Regions from separate parts of the Aminobacter sp. GW821-FHT11F06 genome, predicted to be linked through region 2. Evidence: predicted binding sites of a transcription regulator. Region 2 holds the regulator's gene; the other holds the start of a gene.
The links. The regulator PhoB, encoded in region 2, activates phosphate uptake and scavenging genes when phosphate is short. The targets are predictions, from matches to a motif close to TGTCATNNANCTGTCAT.

Region 1: a site for PhoB is predicted at 1,375-1,391, ahead of AC1RTB_RS24540 (glycerophosphodiester phosphodiesterase family protein). Genes of this name have one in related genera too.

The regions. Positions count from the first base shown of each region.
Region 1 covers NZ_JBXARL010000013.1:75,241-83,982, forward strand. The annotation lists gene AC1RTB_RS24535 (bifunctional 2',3'-cyclic-nucleotide 2'-phosphodiesterase/3'-nucleotidase) at 1-261, shown strand, start outside; gene AC1RTB_RS24540 (glycerophosphodiester phosphodiesterase family protein) at 322-1,302, opposite strand; gene AC1RTB_RS24545 (class I SAM-dependent methyltransferase) at 1,441-2,697, opposite strand; gene AC1RTB_RS24550 (hypothetical protein) at 3,071-3,199, shown strand; gene AC1RTB_RS24555 (Dabb family protein) at 3,301-3,591, shown strand; gene AC1RTB_RS24560 (Ros/MucR family transcriptional regulator) at 3,640-4,101, opposite strand; gene AC1RTB_RS24565 (Rne/Rng family ribonuclease) at 4,259-7,084, opposite strand; gene AC1RTB_RS24570 (N-acetylmuramoyl-L-alanine amidase) at 7,737-8,742, shown strand, end outside.
Region 2 covers NZ_JBXARL010000006.1:102,518-111,259, forward strand. The annotation lists gene AC1RTB_RS15900 (YMGG-like glycine zipper-containing protein) at 33-278, shown strand; gene AC1RTB_RS15905 (CHASE domain-containing protein) at 351-1,958, opposite strand; gene AC1RTB_RS15910 (ATP-binding cassette domain-containing protein) at 2,081-2,869, opposite strand; gene AC1RTB_RS15915 (sugar ABC transporter permease) at 2,890-4,242, opposite strand; gene xylF (D-xylose ABC transporter substrate-binding protein) at 4,382-5,422, opposite strand; gene AC1RTB_RS15925 (ROK family protein) at 5,671-6,912, shown strand; gene phoB (phosphate regulon transcriptional regulator PhoB) at 6,909-7,598, opposite strand; gene phoU (phosphate signaling complex protein PhoU) at 7,621-8,328, opposite strand; gene pstB (phosphate ABC transporter ATP-binding protein PstB) at 8,370-8,742, opposite strand, start outside.

The DNA of each region.
Region 1 (8,742 bases), on a different contig from region 2:
TTCCCCGAGATCAACGCCTCCAAGCTGGTGTTCGAAGCACCCGATACAAACCGCGACGTGATCGTGCGCTACATTGTCGATCAGGGCACGATCAACCCGACCGCCGATGCCAACTGGTCGTTTGCCCCGGTTGAGGGCGCATCGGTGATCTTCGAGACCGGTCCAAAGGCCAAGGATCACATAGCAGAGGTCAAGGCGGTCAAGATCGAGCCGGCGGGCGATGGCGCCGAGGGTTTTGCGAAATACCGCATCACACTTTGAGCTTTCAACGAGGCACGAGGGCGGCTGGAGCGATCCTGCCGCCCTTTCTTTTGGCTCAAGTCAGTGGAGGCGACGCTCAATCGCCGGCGCAACCAGATCGAGCGCGTCGGTGGATATGCCGCCGGAATAGCCTGCAGGCAGCGCATCGATGACCGCAGGATCGTCGATGCCATCGGAAAAGCCGCCGCCATTGTAGGGTCCGAGGAGAAAGACATTGGTTCCCACGGCATCCATCCGGTCGAGGAAGCGGTTCGGCCAGCCCCAAAGCCAGGGTGCGATGTTGAGCGGGACAAACAACGTGGTGCCGCGACAGTCTTCGGGCACATAGCCGCTCCAGCCCAATCCTTCATATCGCAGCAGGCAGCGCATCAACGATTGCTTGGACTGCGTTCGCATCGCGGGCAGGGCCTTGTTGACCGCTTGCACCGGCTTGTCGCCGCCAACGACAGTGAGGGCTGACAGGCGCTCTGCCGGCAAGGCCGACAGAAAGGCTGCCAGCGATTCGCCTTCCTTGGTGTCGTTGCTCTTGACGTTGATATGGAAGCTTTTGTCGGGAAAGCGTGTCAGAACCTCGTCGAGCGTCGGCATCAGCCCGACGCCCTTGCCGCGGAACGGAAATGTCTTTCCGCCATCGGCGGTATAGCCGTGGCCGACGTCAAGATTCTTGAGCTCCGTCATCGTATGGTCGCGCGTCTCGCCGCTGCCTTCGGTGCGGCAATCCACTGTCCAGTCGTGGAAGACGGCGAACTTGCCGTCGGTGGTGGGGTGCACGTCGAGCTCAAGCACGTCTGCACCCATGACAAAGGCTGCTTCCATGGAGCGGACGGTGTTTTCCAGATAGTCGTGCCTAGGTGGCAGCATCCGCTCGGCTGTACATGTGTCGCCGGTCAGTCCGTTCCGGTCATACTCCTGTGCAAGCCCGCGGTGCGCGCGCAGTACCGGCTCGCCGGCAGGCCGGTTGGAAAGCAGCGACGTGTTGTTGAGATAGATCGCTCCGGCGGCCGCCAGAGTAGAGAGGAGGAAAATGCTGCGCTTGCGCATGTCTTGATCGCTCCGAGGCCTCACCCACGAAGTTATACTGAAGACAGATCGGGCGTTTTCACGACCGAAATACGTCGCCAAATTGTCTTGCGAATGAAACCGCAAGAAAACGTGCTCACTGAAGCAGGCGGATGAAGTTCAGGCCTTGTAGACCACCTGGCGCACGTCGATATATTCGGCGCGGAACCCAGCTTCGCAATAATGGAGGTAAAACTCCCAGAGTTTCTTGAAGCGCTCGTCGAAGCCGAGCGGCACGATGCGTTCCCATGACGACCAGAAACGGCCGCGCCATTCGGCGAGTGTACGGGCATAATCCTGCGGGAAGACACGCTCGCGCAGATAGTCGAGGCCGTGCTCGGCGCCCAGCGACTTGAGCAGTGTCGGCGTCGGCAACATGCCGCCGGGAAAGACGTAGCGCTGGATGAAGTCGGGGCGCTTGCGGTAGAGCGGATAGGCCGCCTCGTTGATGGTGATGATCTGCAGGCCCGCCGTGCCGCCCGAAGGCAGGCACTGTTTCATCTTGGCAAAAAAGGCCGGCCAGTATCGTTCACCCACCGCCTCGAACATCTCGATCGAGGCGATGCGGTCATAGCTGCCGGTCTCGTCGCGATAATCCTGCAGCTTGAATTCGACCTTGTCGGAAAGCCCTGCATTGTAGATGCGCTTTTGGGCGAAATCGAACTGCTCGCGGCTGATTGTCAGCCCCGTCACCTTGCAGCCGATCTCGCGTGCCGCAAACTCGGCGAAACCGCCCCAGCCGCAGCCAATTTCGAGCACATGGTCGTTGGGGCCGATGCCGGTGTCACGCGCCAACGCCCGGTACTTCTCCGTCTGGGCGCCCGCCAGGTCGTTGGCACCCGTTGCGTAGAGCCCCGACGAATAAGTCATGCTCGGGTCGAGCCATTGGCTGTAGAAGGCATTGCCGAGGTCGTAATGGGCGGAAATGTTGCGCTGAGATCCGGTGCGGGTGTTCTCGTTGAGCCAGTGGCGAATGCGCTGGATGGTGGTGAGCAGCCAGTTGGTGCCGCCGGCAACACCTTCCCCCGCCTCGGTGTTGATCACGAACAGTTCGAGGAAGCTGGTGACGTCGGGGCTTTCCCAATCACCGTCGATGTAGGATTCAGCAACCCCGATGGTGCCGCCGCTGAAGGCGCGCGAGGGCAGCTTCCAATTGTGCAGCACGATCTCCGCATCCGGTCCCGGCGCCTTGCCACCGACAAGAATGCTGCGTCCGTCGGGCATCTTCACCTTGAGCGAACCGCGCGGCAGATGAAGTGCTGCCGACAGCGCCATGCGCACGCGCGCCGGCAAGCCCCTGGCAAATTCCGCGACGTTGCCCTCGTGAAGCCTCGTCACGCCATGATTCGTAGAACCGTCCAAATTCCGCTGGGCCATGTCGACGTCCCAAGTTCTTGCCCGGTACGGCGTGTCGGGCCCGTTGCTCCTAGCTTTTGCACCGCTGCCGCGCCTGGCTGAAGATGCGCCGCCGCTGCATCTCCGGTCAGTTTGCGAAGGACTTGGCCTGGGGCTGCCAAGACTTCCGCGTGCTGCGGTGAATTCCAATTGTGATCTTCACCGCCAAAATCACTAACTTCAAGTGACATCTGTCAAACGCTGATATGCCAGACGAAACTTCCAGCCGGGGCGAGATGCGCTGCGAAAGCGAAATGCGAGATTGTTAAATATTGCGGGATACTAATTTACGTCAGCAAGACTGAGGCGAGCCGCGGAGTTTCAGGCTTCCGCAGCCAGTTGGGGAGGGCAGGCGTTGCGCTATGTGGTCGTGATAATGTGCGGAACCTTGTTCCTCATCTGGGACGTTCTCTACAACCATGGCAACGCCATCGGCACGACGGTCCGGGAAACGCACCGCATCGTGCGGATGATTACCGGCTGAAAGTGCTGATGCGCGAATCGCGCCGCTGCTTTTTGGCAGATTGACGCGGATCAAAAGCCGACCCAAAAGGCGCCAGCGAAAGCAGCAAAAGGAGTCGCGGCTTGATCCGGCACATCGTGTTCTTCAGTGCGCGCCAGAAACAGGACGTCGAGATGATTCGTGAGGAATTGTCGGCGCTTGGCGGCATTCCGCATTCCACGGTCTTCGAAGTGACAGTCAATACGAAGGTCGATCCGTATTCGGACGAGATCGACATCGTCGTCTACGCCGAGTTTACCGACCAGGCAGCGCTGGCCGCCTACAAGGCCCATCCGCTCTATGACCGGACGACCCAGCGCGTACGCCCCATGCGTGAAATGCGCTATTCGGCGGATGTCGTCGCCGCACAATAAAAAACGCGCTCCGGGATGTCCCGAAGCGCGTTGTTGAAATTCCAGAAATCAGGCCTTCTTGGCGCGGCCGCGTGCCTTGGCGGGCGCAGTGGCTGCCTTGGTAGAGGTAGTGCCTGCCTTGCGGCCGAGGCCAAGCGACTTGGCCAGTTCCGAACGAGCGGCGGCATAATTCGGCGCAACCATCGGGTAATCGGCCGGCAAGCCCCACTTGGTGCGGTATTCCTCGGGCGTCAGTCCGAAGTGGACCGAGAGATGGCGCTTCAGCGACTTGAACTTCTTCCCATCCTCCAGGCAGATGATGTAGTCGGGAAGAACCGAGCGCTTCGGGTTCACGGCAGGCAGCTGGGCTTCGGCCGGCGCTTCGGTGGGTTGGTCAAGCGACAGGATCGACGCGTTGATGCTGGCAATCAACTCCGGCAGGCCGGTGGCAGGAACCTTGTTGTTTTCAACATAGGCGCTGACGATATGGGCAGTCAGTCCTAGGATGTCGATCTTGCTGTCATTCGTCATCGACCGTCTCTCCGCGCAGTATTAAAGCAAAGTATGAATCTATGCATTCGCTGCGCCGTATATCGGTGCAAATGGTGTCGGACAGCAAGCAAAATAATCTCAAAAAACAGTGACCCCGACCAGCAAGTCGCTGGGCGGGGCCATTTATATTAGCTTATCAAAAGAAACCCTTGCGCTGCCACCAGCCGCCTTTTTTCGGCTTGGTCTCGGTCGAGACTGCCGCCTCGGCTTCGACCACGGATGTGACGACGGGGGTGGCGGGCGCTACAGGCGCTGCCGGCTCTTCGGAGACGACGTCGTCCTCGGCCGGAGCAGCAGCAGCCTTGCGGCGCGGCGCGCGCGGCTTGGCAGCCTTTTTCTCAGGCTTGGCTTCGGCCTCGGGCGCCACAGCTTCTGCAACGATCTCGGCGGCGGGAGCTTCGACCGTTTCGGCCTCAGCTTCAGCCTTCTTGGCCTTGGCCGAACGGCGCGGAGCCTTTTTCGGCTTGGCTTCGACGACAGCCTCAGGCTCTGCGGTGGAGGCTTCAACCGCCACCACTTCGCTTACGCTGGTTTCGGCGACAGTCGCGTCGTCGGATGCGACCTGTTCGTCGCCCTCGGTCGACTGCTCTTCGTCGTCCTTGCGGCTGCGCTTGCCGCCGCGCTTGCCGCGCCGGCGTTTCTTGGCGGCAGCATCGTCGGCTGCGTCCAGGGCCACGGCTTCACCGGCGTCCTCGGAAACAGCTGCGTCGACGGCGATGTCGGCCTCGCCATCCTCGGACTCGCTGGCCACGCCAGCAACGGCCTCACCATCCTGTGGCGCCGCATGCTCGCGATCGCGGCCGCCCCGACGACGCCGGCGCTTGCGGCGCTTGCGGTCGTGCTGCTCGCCTTCGGCCGCAGCAGGCTGCGGCGCTTGGGCTGGCCGTGCCTCGGCAACGACGATCTCTTCTTCTTCCTCTTCGACGATCTCGTCTTCGATGTCGTCGGGCTCTTCATAAGCCGGTGTCTGCACGGGCAGGGCGAAGTTCGCCGGCTTCTCGGCAATGGCGCCGCGGAAGATGGCATGGTTCTGCGAACCGACGCTGTCGTCTGCCTCAAGTGTGATCGTCACACCGAAGCGGGCCTCGAGATCGACCAGCGTCGAGCGCTTGTGGTTGAGCACGTAGAGCGCGGTCACCATCGGCGTCTTGACCGTGATGTGGCTGCGCGAGTCCTTGAGCAGGAACTCTTCGATGGCGCGAACGACCTGCAGCCCAACCGAGGAGTCCGAACGCACATGGCCGGTGCCGCCGCAATGCGGGCAGGGCTTCATCGTCGATTCGAGCACGCTGGCGCGAATGCGCTGGCGCGACATCTCCATCAGGCCGAAATGCGAGATCCGGCCGACCTGGATGCGGGCGCGATCGTTTTTCAGGCAATCCTTGAGCTTCTTTTCGACCGCGCGGTTGTTGCGGTTCTCCTCCATGTCGATGAAGTCGATGACGATCAGGCCGGCGAGATCGCGTAGCCTGAGCTGGCGCGCAACTTCTTCGGCTGCTTCAAGGTTGGTGTGAAGGGCTGTCTCCTCGATCGAGTGCTCCTTGGTGGAGCGCCCGGAGTTGACGTCGATGGCAACCAGCGCTTCGGTCTGGTTGATGATGATGTAGCCACCTGACTTCAGCGTCACCTGCGGCTGGACCATCCGCTCGAGCTGCGATTCGATGCCGCTGCGCACGAAGATCGGGGTGATGTCGCGATACGGCTGGACGACCTTGGCATGGCTGGGCATCAGCATGCGCATGAAGTCCTTGGCCTCGCGGTAGCCGTCTTCGCCGGCAACGAGAACCTCGTCGATGTCCTTGTTGTAGAGGTCGCGCACCGATCGCTTGATCAGGCTGCCTTCCTCATAGACCAGCGCGGGTGCCGTCGACTGCAGCGTCAGGCTGCGGACGTTCTCCCACAGGCGCATCAGATATTCGTAGTCGCGCTTGATCTCTGCCTTGGTGCGGCTTTCACCTGCCGTGCGCAGGATGACGCCCATGCCCTTCGGCACTTCGAGATCGGCAACGACTTCCTTCAGGCGCTTGCGGTCCTGGGCGTTGGTGATCTTGCGCGAAATGCCACCGCCACGTGCTGTGTTGGGCATCAGCACGGAATAGCGGCCGGCGAGCGACAGATAGGTCGTCAGTGCAGCGCCCTTGTTGCCGCGCTCTTCCTTGACCACCTGGACCAGAAGGATCTGGCGGCGCTTGATGACTTCCTGGATCTTGTAGTGGCGGCGAACCGGCTTGCGGCGGTTGCGCACTTCTTCAAGCGCATCTTCAGCGCCGACCGACTCGATCTCGTGATCGTCGTTATGGGCTGAATGCACTTCTTCGATCACGCCGCCGTTTTCATTCTCGGTGACGGTCGGCTCGGGCGCCTTTTCGGATACGACATCGGCATCGACGGATGCGGCGATCGAGGTCTGCTCGCGCTCATCCGATGCGGCATCACGGTTTTCATCGGCAGCTTCAGCCGTCGAGTCGCCAGCGTTTGTATCAGCGCCGTTGCTGGCCGCGACCGATTCGCCTTCGTCATCCGACGATGCGTCACCGTCGTCTTCGGAAGAGCCTTCGGGCTTGTTTTCGTCGCGGCCGCGATTCTTGCCGCCGCGGCGCCTGCGGCGTCCACGGTTGCGATCCTGGCTCTTGCTATCGTCGCCTTCGTTTTCTTCGTCTTCTTCGTCCTCGGCTTCTTCCGCCTCGGCGCGCAGCAGCGCCTGCCGATCGGCAACCGGGATCTGGTAGTAGTCGGGATGGATTTCGCTGAATGCGAGGAAACCGTGACGGTTCCCGCCATACTCGACAAAGGCGGCCTGAAGGGACGGCTCAACCCGCGTTACGCGGGCGAGGTAGATGTTTCCTTTGAGCTGCTTTTTGTCCTGTGATTCGAAATCAAATTCTTCAATACGGTTACCGCGAACTACGACAACCCGTGTTTCCTCCGGGTGGGAGGCGTCTATCAGCATCTTGTTGGGCATTGTTTGTCCTCCCGGCAGCCGTCAGCCGCGGCTTGCGGGAACTCGTCCGCCGCCGTGAGTTTGCTGATGAAGGGGTGCCGGATGATTTTGCGCCCGCCGGTCGCAGCCAAAACGCCATGACGGAGCCGCCCGCTGCCGTGATGGCGCGGTTACCTGCGGACCTGTCCATGATTGCGTCAGTGGCCAATGCGTGACCTTGCGGAACCTTGTTTCAAATCTAAGCCCGGGAATCCGGACCAGCTACTTTGCTCTTACAGAGCCGGCGCGGAATGAGTGTCCGGCCGTTTTTCTCACGCAGTCGCTACCCCGCCACGGGCCGCGCCTGCGAATCTCGTCGCGATCACTGAAATCTCATCTCTTTTGCGAGTCGGGCCATCGCTCGTCGCGTGGTTCCCTAGCGGAAGGCGCTGAGGGCGCGGGCCCTGGATTACAGTGATCCAATGTCGCTTTTATGATTTGGCGAGGTCGAGCGCAACCCCGATTTCCGATGCCGGCAAAGCCTGATGCTCGACGTGGAGGGAAGCATTCCGACAAAGACTCGGTTAACCTTCTCTGGTTACCACTCGTTAATCGAAGGAGCCGCGTATTCGGCCCGCGAACGACAACGGTACGCAGCGACTGCGCACCTGCCTTTTGGAGCGGCAATAAAGAGATGGGGTTCGTGGCATTGACTGGCAAGAGCTTCCCGTTTGTGGGCGTTCAGCCCCAGGGCGCATTGTGCCGCGTGATGTTGGCGTTGATCGCATTCCTCGTCGTGTTTGCCGGCATCAATTGCCAGCCGGTTTGCGCCGCCGAAGCGATCAAGACGCTCGACTACAAGATGGCAGGCGACGCGACCCACATGCGCATCGTCATGAATTTCGACCGTGAGCCAGAACCAAAGTGGATGCTGTTGCGCAATCCGCATCGCCTGGTGATCGATCTGCCTGATGCCACGCTTGCGCTCGATGCCAAGGATCTCAAGCCGCGTGGGTTGATCAAGAGTGTGCGTTATGGTGCCTCGGGCGAGGGCGCCTCGCGGCTGATCGTGACCTCGAAAGGGCCTTTCAACGTCGAGAAAGTCGACGTTCTCAAGAACGAGGATGGTTCGGGTTACCGCCTGGTCGCCGACATCGCTGCGGCCTCGGAGCGCGAGTTCGATGCCGCACTTGCCATCCAGGCGGAGACCACCGGCTCGACGACGGCTAAGACCGACAGGCTCGGCAAGATGGCCAATCGCGGCGACCGGCCGTTCACGATTGTGCTTGATCCCGGCCATGGCGGCATCGACGGTGGAGCTGAAGGGCTGAACGGTACGGTTGAGAAAACCGTCACGCTCGCCTTTGCCAAGGAATTGAAGGACAAGCTGGCGGCCAACAGCGCCTACAAGGTCGTTCTGACGCGCGAGGGCGACGAGTTCCTGCGCCTCGACGACCGGGTTCGCATCGCGCGCCAGCAGGAGGCCGACCTTTTCATCTCGATCCATGCCGACACGATCCGGCTCAAGGGGATTCGCGGCGCCACCGTCTATACGGTGTCGGACAAGGCGTCCGACGCCGACGCGCAGGCGCTGGCCGATCGCGAAAACCTCTCCGATCAGCTTGCCGGCGTCGATGTTGCCGAAGAAAACCACGAAGTCTCCGACATTCTGGTCGATCTGATCCGGCGTGAGACGCATG
Region 2 (8,742 bases):
AGGGACGATGTTAAAGTGAGAGGACTGACCGCATGAAGAAAATTATCATTGCCCTTGTGGCCGTCGTTGCAATTTCGGGCTGCACGACCACCGAGCGCGATCTCGCTGTCGGCACCGGCGTCGGTGCAGTGGCTGGCGGGCTGATCGGCGGCGGCAGGGGTGCGTTGATCGGCGGTGCCGTCGGCGCTGCATCCGGCCTGCTGGTGCGCAACCTGCGCAACGGCTACTGCGAATATCGCAACAGCCGCGGCCAGATCTACACCGCGCGCTGCCGTTAAACGCGACGAATTGGAAACCCGGCGTCGACACTGTCGGCGCCGGGTTTTGTTTGTCCGGCAACAAGAAGAACCTCAGCCGCGATAGGGTATGTCGATCTCGACCCTGAGCCCGTCATCCGCATAGTGCCGCATGATCCGGCCATCCAGTTCGCGGGTAATGTTCATGTCGATCAGCTTGGTGCCAAAGCCGGTCTTCTCCGGCTTTGAAACGCCCTTGCCGTTGCGCTCCACCCAGTTGAGCACCAACCGCCGCCCTTTGCCCCGACCATCCAGGTGCCAATCCACCTTCAGCCCGCCGACAGAGTTGTCGGCATCGCCATATTTCAGCGCATTGGTCGCCAGTTCATGGAAGGTCAAGCCGAGCGCCTGCGTCGTGGTCTCGTCGAGTTCGACAACGGGACCAGTCGTCATACCCTCAGGCAGCTCCTTTCCGAACACCTGGCCGAGTTCGATGCGCAGCAACTCGCTGAGATCGGCCTTTTGCCAGCGCGAGCGCGTCAGCATGTCCTGGGAGGCGGCCATCGCCTGCAGCCGCGCCGAAAACGACGCCGAGAATTCATCGACGTCCTTGGAGCCGGCAGCTGTCTGCCGCGCCATCGCCAGCACGCGCGCGATCGAGTTCTTGATGCGGTGCTTCATCTCCTGAAGCATCAGGTCCTTTTCGAGAAGGCTCTTCTCGGTCGTCTCGTGCAGCAGGCTCGCCGCCTCATAGGCGCGCTGCTGGTAGCGGGCAACCAGTGCGATCGAGCCAGCAAGCACAAGCCCGAACAGGCCCAGCATCAACGGTGCCGTGCGTGGCGATGGCGGTACAAAAGCGGTGCTCGGTCGAAAATTGATCGTCCACTTGCGGCCTGCGACATTGGTCTCGCGCGTCACCGAGAAAGTGTCGCCATAGCTGGAGTCGGGCGGCGCCTCCGAACGAAACAGCAATGTGTCTTCGCCTCTCGTCCCGTCAAACACTTCCACCGACACCGGCAGCAACGGCGCCTTGCCGAGTGCCGCCTGGAACAGCTCGGCCGTGCGGAACGCGACATAAAGGAAACCGGCAGGTTCCGAACCCCCGTCATCCGGCCTGTCGACACGCGAAAACACCAGGATACCCGGCTGACGTGCCTCATTGTCGTTGCCTTGGCCGAGCAGCACGCGCCCGGTTGCCCTGGATTCACCCTGCCCTGCCATCGCCGCCTCGATAGCTGTTTTCCGCAACGGGTCGGTCGCCATGTCGAAGCCCATGGCATCGAGACTGTCCTTGCTCATAGGCTCAAACAGCACGATTGGCGTACGCCATTGCAGGTTGGTGTCCGGGAATGGCTTACGGTCGATGCCGTAGCCGCCCTTCAACTCACGCGTGATTACGTCTTCCTGGCCGGTTTCGATGAATCGCAGGAAACCGATGCCGCGCAAACCGGCAAAGTTCTTGGCGACATCGAGCGAATCGAAGAAGGCGCGAAACTGGTCACGCGAGATGTCGCCCTTCTGGGCCGCAAACATTGCCTGCGTCGCGTGCAGCAGGGCGAGATCGAACTCCACCCTGCCCTCGATGCGGTTGAGCGCATCATCGGCCACCGACTGGAATTTGATGCGGGCTGCCTCGACCGTCGCCAGATAGACGAGCGCCGCCATCGTCAGGCTGACCAGCGTGACGGCAACAAAAATCAGACTGGGGAAGTATTTTCTCAATTCTGGCTGGCCCGCATCTCCGCTCGTTCATTAAAGCATGATCGCGAAAAGTGGGAACAGCTTTTCGCGATCATGGTTCAATGGTTCACCAGCCGGCTTGGCCAGATCGATACATACGCCCTTCAGGCGGCGATCTGCATCGCTCCAGGTCCTGGGATGGCTCCGGGCGGGCATTTGCCAAGAATGATCATGCCGAGCACCTCGTCCTTGGTCACGTCCTGGGTGCGCGCCGTGCCCACCACCTGGCCGTTCTTCATCACGCAGACGCGGTCGGCGAGATCGAAGACGTCATGGATGTCATGGCTGATCAGGAAGATGCCGATGCCATCGGCCTTGAGCTGCTTGACCAGTTCACCGACCTGCGCAGTCTCTTGCGGCCCAAGTGCCGCTGTCGGCTCGTCCATGATCAGGATGCGGGCGTTGAACAGGATGGCGCGCGCGATCGCCACCGACTGCCTTTGGCCACCCGACAGCTTGCTCACCGGCTCCTTGAAGCGCTGGAAGCGCGGATTGAGCCGGCCCATCACCTTGCGCGCCTCGGCTTCCATGGCGACGTCGTCCAACGTGCCATAGGCGGTCATGATTTCACGGCCGAGGAAAAGGTTCGCGGCGGCATCGACGTTATCGGCCAGCGCCAGCGTCTGGTAGATCGTCTCGATGCCATATTTCTTGGCGTCGCGCGGATTGGCGATCTGGGCCTCGCTGCCATTGACGAAGATGGTGCCGCTGTCGCGCTTGTAGGCGCCCGACAGGATCTTGATCAGCGTCGACTTGCCAGCACCATTGTGGCCCAGCAGGGCCATGACTTCGCCGGGATAGAGATCGACCGAAGCATCGTCGACGGCGCGGATGCCGCCGAAGGCAATCGAGATGTTCTTCAGGTCGACGAGCGGGATACGGGTCTGTTCCATGATCTTGGCTCCCGATTTCGTTAGACGCGCTTGCGGTAGAGCGTGTCGAGCCAGACGGCCACGACCAGCACCATGCCAACGACGATGTTCTGCAGTGGCGTGTCGAGGCCGAGCAGCACCATGCCCGACTGCAGCGACTGCATCAAAAGCGCGCCGAGCATCGCACCTGCCACCGTGCCGGAACCGCCGGCCAGCGACGTGCCGCCAATGACAGCTGCTGCGATGACGAGCAGCTCGTCGAGCGTGCCGAGCGAATTGGTGGCTGAGTTCAGGCGGGCAGAGGAGATAGCGGCGCTGATCGCGGCCAGGGCGCCCACGATCATGAATACCTTCATGGTGATCCAGCGCGTGTTGATGCCTGCGAGATTGGCTGCCTCGGGATTGCCGCCGATGGCGAAGACATAGCGGCCGAAACGGGTGCGGTTGGTGACGAAGGTCATGATGATGCCCACGGCCACCGCGATGAGGACGGGAATGGCAATGCCATGGGCGATGAACAGCCCGCCTTCGGGAACGGTGATGCCATTGGTCTCAGCGTATTTACGCACGATGCCGATCGGCCAGGGATAAGAATTGGCAATCCACACCGCGCCAAGGATCACACCGCAGGTGATGATGCCGAGAAATGCCTCGGCCCAGAGCGGCCGCAGCGGGAACTTGAAGCGCTTGCGTTGCCGGCGGCCATTCAGCAGCATGAGGACAACCGCAAGGCACGCGACAAGACCGACGATCCAGCTCCACGTCGCCCCGATGGATCCCTGCGGACCACCGCCCATGAGCTGGAAGTTCGCGTCGAGCGGCGCGATCGTCTGGCCTGATGTGACCCACCAGGCCGCGCCGCGCCAGATCAGCAGTCCGCCCAAAGTCACGATGAAGGCAGGGACCTCCATATAGGCAATGATGAAGCCTTGCAGCGCGCCGATCACCAGGCCGAGCGCGATGCCGATGACGAGCGCCAGCGCCCAGATCCATGGATTGCCGAGTTCGAGTCCGACCGCCTTGACCAGGAAATGCACCTGGGCGAAGCCCATCACCATGCCGATCAGGCCTTCGGCCGAGCCGACCGAGAGATCGATGTTGCGCATGACGATGACCAGAACCATGCCGGTGGCCATGATGGCCACGGCGGAAGCCTGCACCGACAGGTTCCAAAGGTTGCGGAAGGTCAGGAAGGTGCGACTGTCGAAATCGAACGGATTGACGCCGAGGCGCAGGCTCGAAATCACCTGCAGTCCGACCCAGATCAGCAGCAGTGCGCCGACCATGCCAAGCATGCGTGTGTCGATCTCCGTATCACGGAGGAAGCGTCCGCCGAGACTGAGCTCGGTCGTTCGCGCTCGGTCGGCCGGCGCGTTGGAAGTCGTTTCTGCCATTGTTACCTCCCAACCGGGTGGCCGTCTCCGCGGCAGCCGGTATGCGCATGATAGGGGCAATCCGCCTGGTCATGAAGCGGGCGCTTTTGAAAAACGCCGCGGACGAGCCGCGGCGTTCTGCGATCGGATCGATCCGGTCTTAGTTGCAGGCAGCGACCGAACCGGCAGCGACGCCCTGGCAGACCACGTCCTTGCCAACCCAGCCGGCGTCGATGACGAGGTTGAGGTTGTCCTTGGTGATCGGAACCGGGGTCAGGAAGACCGAGTTCAGCTCCAGGCCGCCCGGCGTCTTGAACTTGGTGACGTTGGCGATCTCTTCCATCTTCTTGCCGTCGGCGAGCTGCGAGGCGATTTCAGCCGCGTTCTTGCCGAGTTCGCGCGCGTCCTTCCACACCGAGACGGTCTGGGTGCCGAGCGCGATGCGGTTCAGCGCGGCATGGTCGCCGTCCTGGCCCGAAACCGGCACCGAGCCGGCAAGGCCCTGCGCCTGGAGTGCCGCGATCGCGCCACCGGCGGTGCCGTCGTTCGATGCCACCACCGCGTCGACCTTGTTGTCGTTGGCGGTCAGGAACTGCTCCATGTTCTTCTGCGCGTTGGCGGGCAGCCAACCGTCGGTGTAGGCTTCGCCGACATTCTTGATCTTGCCGCCGTCGATGGCTGCCTTGAGCACCTCCATCTGGCCGGCAAACAGGAAATCGGCGTTCGGATCGGCACCGCTGCCCTTGATGAAGACGTAGTTGCCCTCAGGCTTCGCGGCCAACACGCCCTTGGCCTGCATGCGGCCAACTTCCTTGTTGTCGAAGGTCAGGTAGAAGGCGTCCTTGTTTTCGATCAGGCGGTCATAGCCGACGACCGGAATGCCCTCGGCGACAGCCTTGTCGACGGCCGGGCCGATGGCCGATGCGTCCTGCGCCAGGATGATCAAGGCGTTGGCGCCCTGCGAGATCAGGCTTTCGACGTCGGTCAGCTGCTTGGCAGGCGACGACTGCGCGTCAGCCGAGATGTACTTGTCGCCAGCAGCCTCGATAGCGGCCTTCATGGCGGCTTCGTCGGTCTTCCAGCGTTCTTCCTGGAAGTTCGACCACGACACGCCGATGACCTTATCCTTTGCCGAAGCCACTGCCGAAAGCGACAGCGTCATGGCAACACCCGCCAGGATGGCGGTGGTAAACTTTTTCATTATTTCCTCCCTGCGCCCAACGGGCGCGCCTACTTCGCGATAGCCCATGGAGAAGCTCTTTTTTTCGAGCCTCGAAAAAATAGTGACTCAACGGCCAGCCGCTGTCAACATGGTTTCGCAAGGCCTTCCTAATTTTTTCGGAGCTCGAAATAAATAAAGACTTTTGGTGTCGGCTCTGCCAAAATGGCTAGGCGCGTAAGGGACTGCCGCTTAAGAAGGCAGCGCTTCGCCGGGAGGAAGACAAGCACATGTCGGTCGGCATACGTCACGACGATCTGAGGCGGCGCAACCGCGCCATGGTCATATCGGCAGTTCGTCGCGCCAGCCAGCCTTCGCGCACCGAAATTGCCGCCACAACGGGCCTCAGCCACTCCACCATATCGACGATTTCCTCCGATCTCATCGCCGAGGGCATCCTTGCCGAAGCCAAGGGCAATGAACAGACCGCAATGAAGCGCGGCCGGCCGCAGGTCGCCCTCGCCGTCGACCCCAAGGCTGCGTCGATCGTCGCCGTCGTGCTGTCCCTCAACAGCCTGTCGGCTGCCATCATCGATTATGCCGGCAACACCATCGTCGAAGACAGCCGCCGTCTCGTCACCCAGCGGATGCCGGCGCACGCATTGATCGACGAATGCGTCACCATGATCCGGGGCCTGATGGATCGCATCGAAACAACCTACGGCCCGGTGCTGCGCATCGCGCTCGCCGTCCAGGGCATCACCGATTCCGGCTCGCGCAAGCTGCTATGGTCGCCGATCACCCCGCATGACGACATTCCCTTCGCCGACCGGCTCGAACAGGAGTTCGGCGTGCCGGTGACGGTCGAAAACGACTGCAACATGATCGCCGAGGCCTTGCGCTGGCGCGACCCGGTCCGCTACCGCGACGACTTCATCGCCATCCTGCTTTCCCATGGCATTGGCATGGGACTGGTGCTGAAGGGTGAATTGTTCACCGGCACGCATTCATCCGGCGGCGAGTTCGGCCACATGATCCACCGCCCCGACGGCGCGCTCTGCCGCTGCGGCCGGCGCGGCTGTGTCGAGGCCTATGCCGGCAACTATGCGATCTGGCGCAATGCCCGTTTGGGCGATGAAAATGCCGAGCCGCTCGCCGATCTCTCCGACGAGGACATCACCGCCCTCGCCGACGCCGCCCGCGACCATGACGGTCCCGAGCGCGAAGCGTTCCGCAAGGCCGGCGAAGCCATCGGCTTCGGCCTGGGCTCGATGTTCGCGCTGATCGACCCGGCACCGCTCGCCTTCGTCGGTGTCGGCGCTGCCGCCTTCGACCTGATGGAGCCACACGTTCGCGCCGCCATCGCCAAGACGGCGGGCGGGCTGCATTCGAAGGCGATTTCCTTCGACACCGAGCCGAACGAAATCCCGCTCATCCGCCTGGGCTGCATGATGCGCGCGCTGCTTTACGTCGATCAGGAGATCTTCGCCGCCGGCACGACCCCGCGCAGTGCCGGGGCGGATGTCGCCTAATCCTCGCGGATGGCGTAGCCGGCGCCGCGGATGGTGCGGATCACGTCGGGCATGCGGCCGGTGTTGACCGCCTTGCGCAGGCGCCCGACATGCACGTCCACTGTGCGTTCGTCGATGTAGATCGTCTCGCCCCAGACATTGTCGAGCAACTGGCTGCGCGAAAACACCCGGCCGGGATGCCGCATCATGAACTCAAGCAGCCTAAATTCGGTCGGCCCGAGCTTGATCTCGCTCTTCTTGCGGTAGACGCGGTGCGACTCGCGGTCGAGCATGATGTCGCCGACCTTGAGGATCGACGACAGCACTTCGGGCTTGGCCCGGCGCAGCAAAGCCTTGACCCGCGCCATGAACTCCGGCGTCGAGAACGGCTTGACCAGATAGTCGTCGGCACCGGTCGAAAGCCCACGCACGCGGTCGCTCTCTTCGCCACGCGCCGTCAGCATGATGATCGGCAGGCGTTCGGTGTCGGGCCGCATCCTCAGCCTGCGGCATAGTTCGATGCCGGAGAGGGCCGGCACCATCCAGTCGAGCACCAGAAGGTCCGGCACGTTTTCCTGGAGCCGTATTTCGGCCTCGTCGCCACGCGTGACGACTTCGACCTGATAGCCTTCGGACTCGAGGTTGTAGCGAAGCAGCACGCCCAGCGGCTCTTCGTCCTCGACGACCATGATCTTGGGGGCGATCATCGGCTGTCCTTCATGTTGGAGTTCAGGTGGCCGAAACCGGCGACGTGGTTTCTTCAACCTTCGGCCGGTGGAGCGGCAGCTGCGTGCCGGTGACCACGAAATAGGCGTTCTCGGCGATATTGGTGACATGGTCTCCAATGCGCTCCAGGTTCTTGGCGCAGAACAGCAGATGCGTGCAGGCAGTGATGTTGCGCGGATCTTCCATCATGTAGGTCAAAAGCTCGCGGAACACGGCGTTGTACTGGATGTCGATCTTCTGGTCGTCGGCGCGCAGGTTCTTCAGGCCCTCGGCCTGGCGCGCGACATAAAGATCGACGACGCCCCGCACCTGGTCGAGCACCAGCTGTGCCATGGCATCGATCGAATGCGAAAGATTGCGTGGCGTCGGCGACTGGCCGACGGCGCCGACACGCTTGGCGATGTTCTTGGCAAGATCGCCGATGCGTTCGAGATCGCCCGCCATGCGGATGGCGCCGACCACGGCGCGCAGATCCTGGGCCATCGGCTGGCGCTTGGCGATCAGCGTAATCGCGCTGTTGTCGAGTTCGCGCTGCTTGGCGTCCATGATCGTGTCGTCGGCGACAACGCTTTGCGCCAGCGCCTGGTCGGACGACAACAGTGCGCGGATGGCACCGGCAACCATCGAGCCGCCGAGATCGCCCATGTCACGGATGAGCTGGTCGACATGCTGGAGTTCTTCGTCGAAGGACCGGACTGTATGTTCGCCCATGATTTATTCCTCGTCTCGTATACGGCGGCGAAAACGTCCACTCAGCCGAAGCGGCCGGTGATGTAGTCCTGCGTCCGCTTGTCGTCGGGATTGGTGAACATCTTGTCGGTAGCGCCTTCCTCGACGAGATAGCCGAGGTGGAACATCGCCGTGCGCTGCGACACACGTGCCGCCTGCTGCATCGAGTGGGTCACGATCACGATCGTGTAGTTCTCGCGCAACTCGTCGATCAGCTCCTCGACCTTGGCGGTGGCGATCGGATCGAGCGCCGAGCACGGCTCGTCCATCAGGATCACTTCAGGTGCGACCGCAATGGCGCGGGCGATGCACAGGCGCTGCTGCTGGCCGCCCGACAGGCCGGTGCCCGGCTCGTTGAGACGGTCCTTGGCTTCGTTCCACAAGGCCGCCTTCTGC